Regions from separate parts of the Neobacillus sp. S1227 genome, predicted to be linked through region 1. Evidence: a T-box and tRNA genes for the amino acid it is inferred to sense, from the RefSeq annotation. Region 1 holds a T-box; the other holds one or more tRNA genes.
What was found. The T-box of region 1 lies ahead of thrS (threonine--tRNA ligase). A T-box ahead of a tRNA ligase gene usually reads a tRNA of that ligase, here a tRNA-Thr.

Region 1 (4,427 bases):
AACCTACAGCCAACGTGGCGAAGAGGAAAAAATGAAGGCCCGCCGCATAATGGAAAGAATTCGCTCTTTGAGCGAGCCCGTTTTGGTTGGCGGTTCCAACCGCAGAATGTAAGAAAATTATTATTTAAAGGGATTTCGGTGTTTGCCGAAGTTCCTTTTTTGCTATTGAAAACTTCTATTTTGGCCAAGTCCCCCATATATATTAAAACAGAGATTCGGTTTTTAGGGGGGATTTGGTTGGCAGAAATCATCTTCCAAAATAAGATGGATGCAATCCGTTTTTATAATCATTTGCAAAAAGTATTAAATAATCTTCCTGAGTATGAAAATATTCTTCTTTTTGAAGATCGACATATAGTGAAAATTATTGATTGCTCATGTTCCGACCACATAATTGCGAAGGTTAAAGAAGCCTTTTATGAGTTTATTACTTGTATTAAACGCGATGACTGGTTTATGGATATTTTGGAGCAGCAATTTTTTTACGAGGACCTGGAGGAACGGCAGCAAATTTTGGAGATTCTATATTCCATTTTAGAAGGACATCGCTTTGAGCTATCTTCTTTTTTACAGCAAAACAAAGAGGAGCCTAATATTAAGGAAGCCATTCATCATGTTTTCCAGGAAAATATTTCGTTCTCGTTTGATTCGTTTGCGAAATTTAGGTTGCGATCATATCTTCAGCTCCTTGAAAGCTATGTAGAGCTTTCTATTGATGAATATAAAATGGAACAGGAATACCAAATGTTTGTTAATATGCTTCGGGATTTTCTGGCAAATCGGGAGCCGAAAATTGAAGTGCTGCATCTAATAATTGACGATGAAATCACCTTTTACAATGAACATTTTGAAGAAATGAAACGAAGCGAATTAATTCGTCTGATTGACCGAAAACTGTTGGTAAACCATCCGGTTTACGTCGATTCTGCTTCGATTGCCCCGCTTTTGTCACTGGCTCCAATTTCTATTTTTCTTTATACAAATGATCCGGAGGCCCCGCTTGTAAGAACGATTAAGAATATTTTTGAGGAAAGAGTGACGGTCAGACGATTCGAGGAGCTCCGGGAAGTAAAAAATTGGGTAGGAAAAGCGGCTTCTTCTGAAAATCATGGATAAAAAATACAAATTGTTGAAATAATTTGTTTTATGAAGTTGATTTTTTAAAACTAAATCATTATAATAACGTACATAGCTTAAATCACAGTAAATGTAATGATAAGGACAATAGTATTTTTTTACGGTTTTTAGAGAGGGAGGACAAGGCTGGAAGCCTCCTAGCACGAAAGAAATACTTACCACCTTTAAACTTCATCAGTGAACCCTTCATTTTTTTGAAGCTAGTAATTGTTGACGGAAATCAGCCGTTACCCTGACCTAAAGTCATTTTCAGTGTGCCCTGTTGGCAACTTCTGAAAATGAAAAATTGGGTGGAACCACGTGTTAATCAAAACTCGTCCCTATTCCTAGGGACGGGTTTTTTTATTTTTTATTTTATAAGGAGGAATTGATGATGTCAGATGTTGTAAAAATTGCATTTCCTGATGGGGCAGTAAAGGAGTTCCCAAAAGGAACGACAACAGAAGATATTGCGGCATCCATCAGCCCTGGTCTTAAGAAAAAGGCTATTGCCGGCAAACTAAACGGTCAAATGTATGATCTTCGCCGTCCAATTCAAGAAGACGGATCAATAGAAATCGTGACACCAGAATCTAAGGATGCTCTTGAGGTATTGCGCCACAGTACTGCCCACTTAATGGCACAGGCTGTTAAGCGTTTGTACCCGGGAGCCAAGCTTGGTGTCGGCCCTGTAATTGAAGGCGGATTTTATTACGATATGGATTTAGAGGAATCTTTGACACCTGAAGATCTTCCTAAAATCGAAAAGGAAATGGCGAAAATCGTTAGCGAGAACATTGAAGTTGTCCGCAAGGAAGTGAGCCGTTCCGAAGCGGTTCAGCTTTTTAAAGAAATCGACGATGAGTATAAGCTTGAGTTGATCGAAGCTATCCCTGATGAGGAACAAGTAACGATCTATGAGCAGGGTGATTTCTTTGACCTATGCCGCGGCATCCATGTTCCATCAACTGGAAAAATTAAAGAATTTAAGCTGTTAAGCATCGCCGGTGCCTACTGGCGCGGCGACAGCAATAACAAAATGCTCCAGCGTGTATACGGTACTGCCTTTTTCAAAAAAGAAGATTTGGCTGAGCATTTACGTTTGCTTGAAGAAGCGAAAGAGCGCGACCACCGCAAATTAGGAAAAGAGCTTAACCTATTTACCAATTCTCAAAAGGTTGGTCAAGGCTTGCCTCTATGGCTGCCAAAGGGTGCAACTATCCGCCGGATTGTTGAACGTTATATCGTAGATAAAGAAGTCAGCTTAGGCTATGACCACGTTTATACACCAATTATGGCAAACGTTGAATTATACAAGACTTCCGGTCACTGGGACCATTACCATGAAGATATGTTCCCTGTAATGGAAATGGATAATGAGCAGCTGGTGCTCCGCCCGATGAACTGTCCACACCATATGATGGTGTACAAAAATGCGATGCACAGCTATCGTGAACTGCCAATTCGGATTGCCGAGTTAGGAACAATGCACCGTTATGAAATGTCGGGTGCGTTATCCGGATTGCAGCGTGTTCGCGGGATGACTTTGAACGATGCACATATCTTTGTTCGTCCGGATCAAATTAAGGAAGAATTCCAGCGCGTTGTTCGACTGATTCTAGAGGTTTATAAAGATTTCGATATTAAGGAATATTCATTCCGATTATCGTATCGTGATCCTCAAGATAAGGAAAAATACTTTGATGACGATGTAATGTGGGAAAAAGCGCAAAGCATGTTAAAAGAAGCGATGGATGATCTGGGCCTTGATTATTTCGAAGCTGAGGGAGAAGCCGCTTTCTACGGTCCTAAATTGGATGTTCAAGTCAGAACAGCTTTAGGCAAGGACGAAACTTTATCGACTGTACAATTGGATTTCTTGCTGCCTGAACGCTTTGACTTAACTTATGTTGGTGAAGACGGTAAGCAGCATCGCCCGGTTGTTATCCACCGTGGCGTCGTGTCCACTATGGAACGGTTTGTGGCTTACTTGATTGAAGAATACAAGGGCGCGTTCCCAACTTGGCTGGCGCCGGTACAGGTTCAAGTTATCCCTGTTTCGCCAGAAGCGCATTATGATTATGCCCGCAAGGTACAGGAACAGCTTAAGGCTGCAGGCTTCCGCGTTGAATTGGACGGCCGTGATGAAAAAATCGGCTACAAAATCCGCGAAGCTCAAATGCAGAAAATCCCATATATGCTTGTAGTCGGCGACAAAGAAGTCGAGGAAAATGCCGTCAACGTCCGTAAATATGGCGAGCAGAAGTCTGAGACTAAGGCATTTGATGAGTTCCTAGCCGGGATTAAGGCAGAAGTACAAAAGTAAACTTGTGATTTAAAAAAAGGGAGAGGGATCTCCCTTTTTTGTATGAAGTAATCCTACTCTTAAGGACAAAACTAACTGAGAACGAAGAAGAAATGTCCGTAGTCTGTGGTTCTACGGACAAAACGAGCTGAGAACGAGGTAGAAATGTCCGTAGTCTGGAGTACTACGGACAAAACCAGCTGAGTAAGAAGTAGAAGTGTCCGTAGTCTGGGTTTCTACGGACAAAACGATCAAAGAACGAAGAAGAAATGTCCGTAGGATAGAGTACTACGGACAAAAAACGAGCTAAGAAAGAAGCAGGAATGTCCGTAGGAAGAGGTCCTACGGACAAAACGAGCTGAGTAAGAAGTAGAAGTGTCCGTAGTCTGGGTTTCTACGGACAAAACGAGCTAAGAAAGAAGCAGAAGTGTCCGTAGTAGGAATGGGTCCTAAGGACAAAAACACCCAAAGAAAGAGGCAAGATGTCCGTAGCAACAGCTAATCTATAAAAAGCTCAGAAAAGGAAGCGGCATATTCAAATTTATAAAATATTACTCATAATAAGTATTTGGCCCAACCCCAAACGTTTTAAAATACCTATTCAAAATCCTCCTAATTCTCTTTTTCGACTCAATCACCCCACACCATTCATAAACAATATTAGTGGTTATTTTCATCCCAGGAAAAAGCAGCTTAATTTCCCTCACACATCGTAAAACAGCGTCTGTCACCAACTCTTCATGCCCGCAATCCAAGCAAATACAATTTTTCCCTTCAACAGAAATCGAAAACAAATTGCAAATTTTACAGGTAAGCCCTTTTCTTAATTGGTCATATTGATATTGTGGCAATTGTGTATAAGGTGATTTTTTAATATGGAGAGAAACAAGTTTATCTGCAAGCCTCTTGTGAGAATCATTTAGTTTTAATGGCGACTTGTCCAATTTTTCTAAATAACTGGACACCTGTGTTGGGAAGATAAAGGGTTTGGTGAGGGGAGCATGGT
Region 2 (4,427 bases), 1.6 Mb from region 1:
GTTTATGACGGGAATATTGGTTTCATGTCATAATTGATTGTTTTCCGAAATTTTGTTCATCAAACTAAAAAGAAATGTAATGCTATCGTTCTGTAAATTAAATACCATCCAATGATAGAGTAATATAAAGCAAAAATTCAGGAGGTAGCACACATGAAAAAAACATATATAAAAACATTAATTGTAGCTTGTGTAGCTACAAGTTCTTTCATAGGAATAAGTAAAAGTGCAGAGGCTATTACCGATGATCGCGCTGTAACAGAAAATATACCTGTAAGCCTTGAGCAAAAATATGGTGGTATTACCGAGAATGATCAGCAAGACAATACTAGCAATTACAATCAAATAAATACAGAAGAGATCATGCAAAAGCCAGAGAAGACAAAAGAAATAGCCCTTCACTCCACAAAACCCGAGATGGAAATCTCTAAGCAATTGCCTGAGAAAGTACCGGCATCACCAGCTATTTCCATTTCAAATAATGAAAAAGACTTATTTGCCAGATTAGTAGAGGCTGAAGCAAAAGGTGAACCCTATCAAGGAAAAGTAGCCGTTGCGACCGTTGTATTAAATCGCGTGGAATCACCACGTTTTCCGAAAACGGTGACAGGCGTTATTAATCAAGTAGTTGGACATGCCTATGCCTTTTCACCTGTTCAAAATGGCGAGATTAGGAAGCCTGCTTCAGATGATTCCATACGTGCAGTAGAAGAGGCATTGACAAGAAAAGATCGGTTAAATGATTGCATTTATTTTTATAACCCTGCCATTGCCACAGATAATTGGATTCGTACACGTCCAGTCGTCATGACAATTGGACATCATGTATTCGCCAAATAATATAAAATTGTTAGTCGTGAATCCACCTAATCGGTAAACTCTTTTTGGTGGATTTTTCACATCATAATACCTTTTCTATCCCCGCCATTTATTAAGGGAAGTTAACAGTCTTTTTACAAATTGATTAACCTCCCTATTTTCGACAAATTTTAAAAATTTGCCTGCTATAATGACATTGAAGAGAATTGAAACCAAAGCCCGAATTAAAGGAGTAGGAATCATGGCAGAGATTTTAGTTGGATTAGGTACATATCTATCAGTTTTTCTTGCGCTAGGTTGGCTTATTTCAATCGCTTTTAACCTATTTATAAAATAACATCGGGCTATTACAGTATTATTTTCACCATTTACTTTTTTATTATGTTTAATAGAGGTGAAATGAATGACGGAAATGTATTCACCTAGTGATGTACAAAAAAAGCTTGGAATAGATGCCAGTACATTAAGGAAGTACGCCGCACTCCTCGAAGGTCATGGGTACCGTGTTCACCGGAACAATCGAGGGCATAGAGTCTATTTTGAAAAGGATGTTCATTCATTCCGCAAATTAATGGAATGCAGTAAGCAAGAGGGTATGACGATGGAACAGTCTGCTGAGGCGGTATTGAAATGGGCTTCTGAAGAAAATAGCACAGACTCTACTACGGAAATTGAACCCGTACAGAATACTAACGACCAAGTTGTCGAGAACAATTGTAACAATGAAGAAGTTGTCGTGCACAATTGTAACCATGAAGAATTAATGGAACGAATTGAACAAAAAGAAGTTTCTGAAGAAAAAATCTTGGAAACTAGTACCGAAACAGCCTCCCTTCATTATACTAGTAACCAAGTTGTGGAGCACAATTGCAATCATGAAGAATTATTGGAAAAAATTGAACATTTAGAGCAAATAAACTTGGATTTAATTAAGCTTTTGAAGGAAAAGGCTGTACGGGAAGCTTTTCAAGAAGAAAAAATTAATCAAATATTAAAGCATGTAGAACGGTTAGACCAACTAGAAGCTGAACGAATTAGAGGCATAAAAGAAGAAACGAAATTGCAAATTGCGGCTGCCAATCATAAGAAATGGTGGAATTGGTTCACATTCAAAAAAAGCTAAACCCAACTGATGGCGGGTTTAGCTTTTTAAATTATGTCCGTATGTAATAGCCCACACAATTTCACTAATTATGGCTGCTGCGTTCCCGCCCTGACCCTTTCTTAGTGTCCTTGTTGGACTATGACTCCGCAGGTAGGATTCGAACCTACGACCGATCGGTTAACAGCCGATAGCTCTACCACTGAGCTACTGCGGAATAATCTTTCTGGTGCGGGTGAAGGGAGTCGAACCCCCACGCCCGAAGGCGCCAGATCCTAAGTCTGGTGCGTCTGCCAATTCCGCCACACCCGCAATATTTTGAATGGTGCCGGCTAGAGGACTTGAACCCCCAACCTACTGATTACAAGTCAGTTGCTCTACCAATTGAGCTAAACCGGCATATTTTTTAATGGCAGAGAAGAAGGGATTTGAACCCTCGCGCCGGTTACCCGACCTACACCCTTAGCAGGGGCGCCTCTTCAGCCTCTTGAGTACTTCTCTGTAGTAATAACTTACAAAACAAATATATCATCTTTTAAAATTGGAATCTATCTGTAAATTTTGGTAAACAAAAACAACTTGCTACCCTGCTATGAAGACATTTCTCCAGTAAGATTCATTCTGGGTGTCCCCGTGGACCTTTCTTGAGGAGACTTTTCTAGTAAAATTCATTTGCTTATCCTCATGGGCCTTTCATGAGGACACTTCTCCAGTAAGATTCCCTCGAGTTGTCCTCATCGCCCTCTTCATGAGGACATATCTCGAGCTAAAATCACCTATGTTATCCTCATGGGCCTTTCATGAGGACACTTCTCCAGTAAGATTCCCTCGAGTTGTCCTCATCGCCCTCTTCATGAGGACATATCTCGAGCTAAAATCACCTATGTTGTCCTCATGGACCTTTCATGAGGATACTCCTCCAGTAAGATTCCCTCGAGTTGTCCTCATCGCCCTCTTCATGAGGACATATCTCGAGCAAAAATCACCTATGTTGTCCTCATGGGCCTTTCATGAGGACACTTCTCCAGCAAAATTTACTCAGGGTGTCCTCATAGCCCTTTCATGAGGACACTTTTCCAGTAGATTTCACTCGTGTTGTCCTCATGGACCTCTTCATAAGGACATTTCTCCAGCTAAAATCACCTATGTTGTCCTCGTGGACCTTTCATGAGGGCACTTTTCTAGTAAGATTCACTTGAGCTGTCTTCATGGAGCTCTTCATGAGGACATTTCTCCAGCTAAAATCACCCATATTGTCCTCATAGCCTTTTCATGAGGACGCTTCTTCAGTAAGATTCACGCGGTTTGTCCTCATGGCCGTCTTCATGAGGACATTTCTCAAAAACACGCGGTTTGTCCTCTTAGCCCTTTCATAAGGACAATTTTCCAAAAAGATTCACCCGGGCTTCCCTCATGACTCCCCTAAAACGAAATTCCGTAAAATTATTTTAAAATCGATAAAAAATGTTCTTTTACAAGCGGAATGACCTTTTCGGGAGACTGAACATGAATAAAATGCCCCGTTTCTGGAATGATATGTACTGCTGCGTGCGGGAATTGCTGGTCACGGGTTTGATAAGCAAAATCAGTTGAAATGTATGGATCATTTTCACCCCAAAGAATCGTAACTGGCGTTCTTATAGCAGAAAGATTCAGATATGGTTCTGTTAGTTGTTGATTGGCAGAGCGATATAATTCTAAAATTACGTTCCTTTTCTCAGCCGCTTCAAAAATCGCAAAGAAGTCTTCCAATATCTCCTCTTCTACAGACGGAATCTCCTTTTTCATTCCTGCCATCCATGATTCCTTATTCGCCATTGCTTCCATTACTTTTTCACCATAACCAGGCGTTCTCCATTTTTGGGCAAGTGGATGCCACGTATATCCAGGCAGCAAAACTGTATCAGTAATAATCAAGCTTTCCACTTTATCCGGATTGTCACACGCCCATCTTAAACCGATCATTCCACCCCAGTCATGGACAGCAAGATGGATTTTTTCTAATTCTAGTGCTTCCATGAAATCATTGATAAAAGTAACATAGTTTTCCCAAGTAGACGCGTATGAAAAACGGTCACTCTGTCCAAATCCCGGAAGGTCTGGTGCAATCGCCCGAAATCCTAATGCAGCAATTTCAGGGATGACGTGTTTCCAGAGCATGCTGGATTCTGGAACGCCGTGAATAAGCAAAACGGGCGGGGCAGTTTTGGCACCTTCATCCATATAGGAAATCTTTTGATCATTTATGATTAGTGTTTTTTTCGTAATCATTCTGTACCTCCCATTTTTTCTAATGCAGGGTGTTTTACATTCTCACAGTAATTCGACAAAAAAAGTTATAATCCTTTCTTTTCCATTAAAAAGAGAAGGATGCCTCGATTTTATGAGACATCCTTCTTTCCAATGATATAAACGGTCTCTTCCCAGTCGTGCTGTTCTTCAGCGATCTGTGATTACAAAATTCTATTTCCCACAACATTTTTTATATTTTTTCCCGCTTCCACAA

Region 2: it encodes a tRNA-Thr, which carries the amino acid that the T-box ahead of thrS (threonine--tRNA ligase) is inferred to sense. The anticodon was not compared.

Annotation. Positions count from the first base shown of each region.
Region 1 covers NZ_AP038276.1:4,537,123-4,541,549, reverse strand. Annotated here, with positions in the region: gene dnaI (primosomal protein DnaI) at 1-112, shown strand, start outside; gene ACZ5AE_RS22815 (putative sporulation protein YtxC) at 238-1,116, shown strand; T-box leader at 1,204-1,462, shown strand; gene thrS (threonine--tRNA ligase) at 1,511-3,442, shown strand; gene ACZ5AE_RS22805 (nuclease-related domain-containing protein) at 3,973-4,427, opposite strand, start outside.
Region 2 covers NZ_AP038276.1:2,971,709-2,976,135, forward strand. Annotated here, with positions in the region: gene ACZ5AE_RS15010 (cell wall hydrolase) at 154-840, shown strand; gene ACZ5AE_RS15015 (MerR family transcriptional regulator) at 1,223-1,942, shown strand; tRNA gene ACZ5AE_RS15020 (tRNA-Asn) at 2,067-2,138, opposite strand; tRNA gene ACZ5AE_RS15025 (tRNA-Leu) at 2,149-2,233, opposite strand; tRNA gene ACZ5AE_RS15030 (tRNA-Thr) at 2,245-2,320, opposite strand; tRNA gene ACZ5AE_RS15035 (tRNA-Ser) at 2,332-2,422, opposite strand; gene ACZ5AE_RS15040 (alpha/beta fold hydrolase) at 3,365-4,192, opposite strand; gene ACZ5AE_RS15045 (SEC-C metal-binding domain-containing protein) at 4,385-4,427, opposite strand, start outside.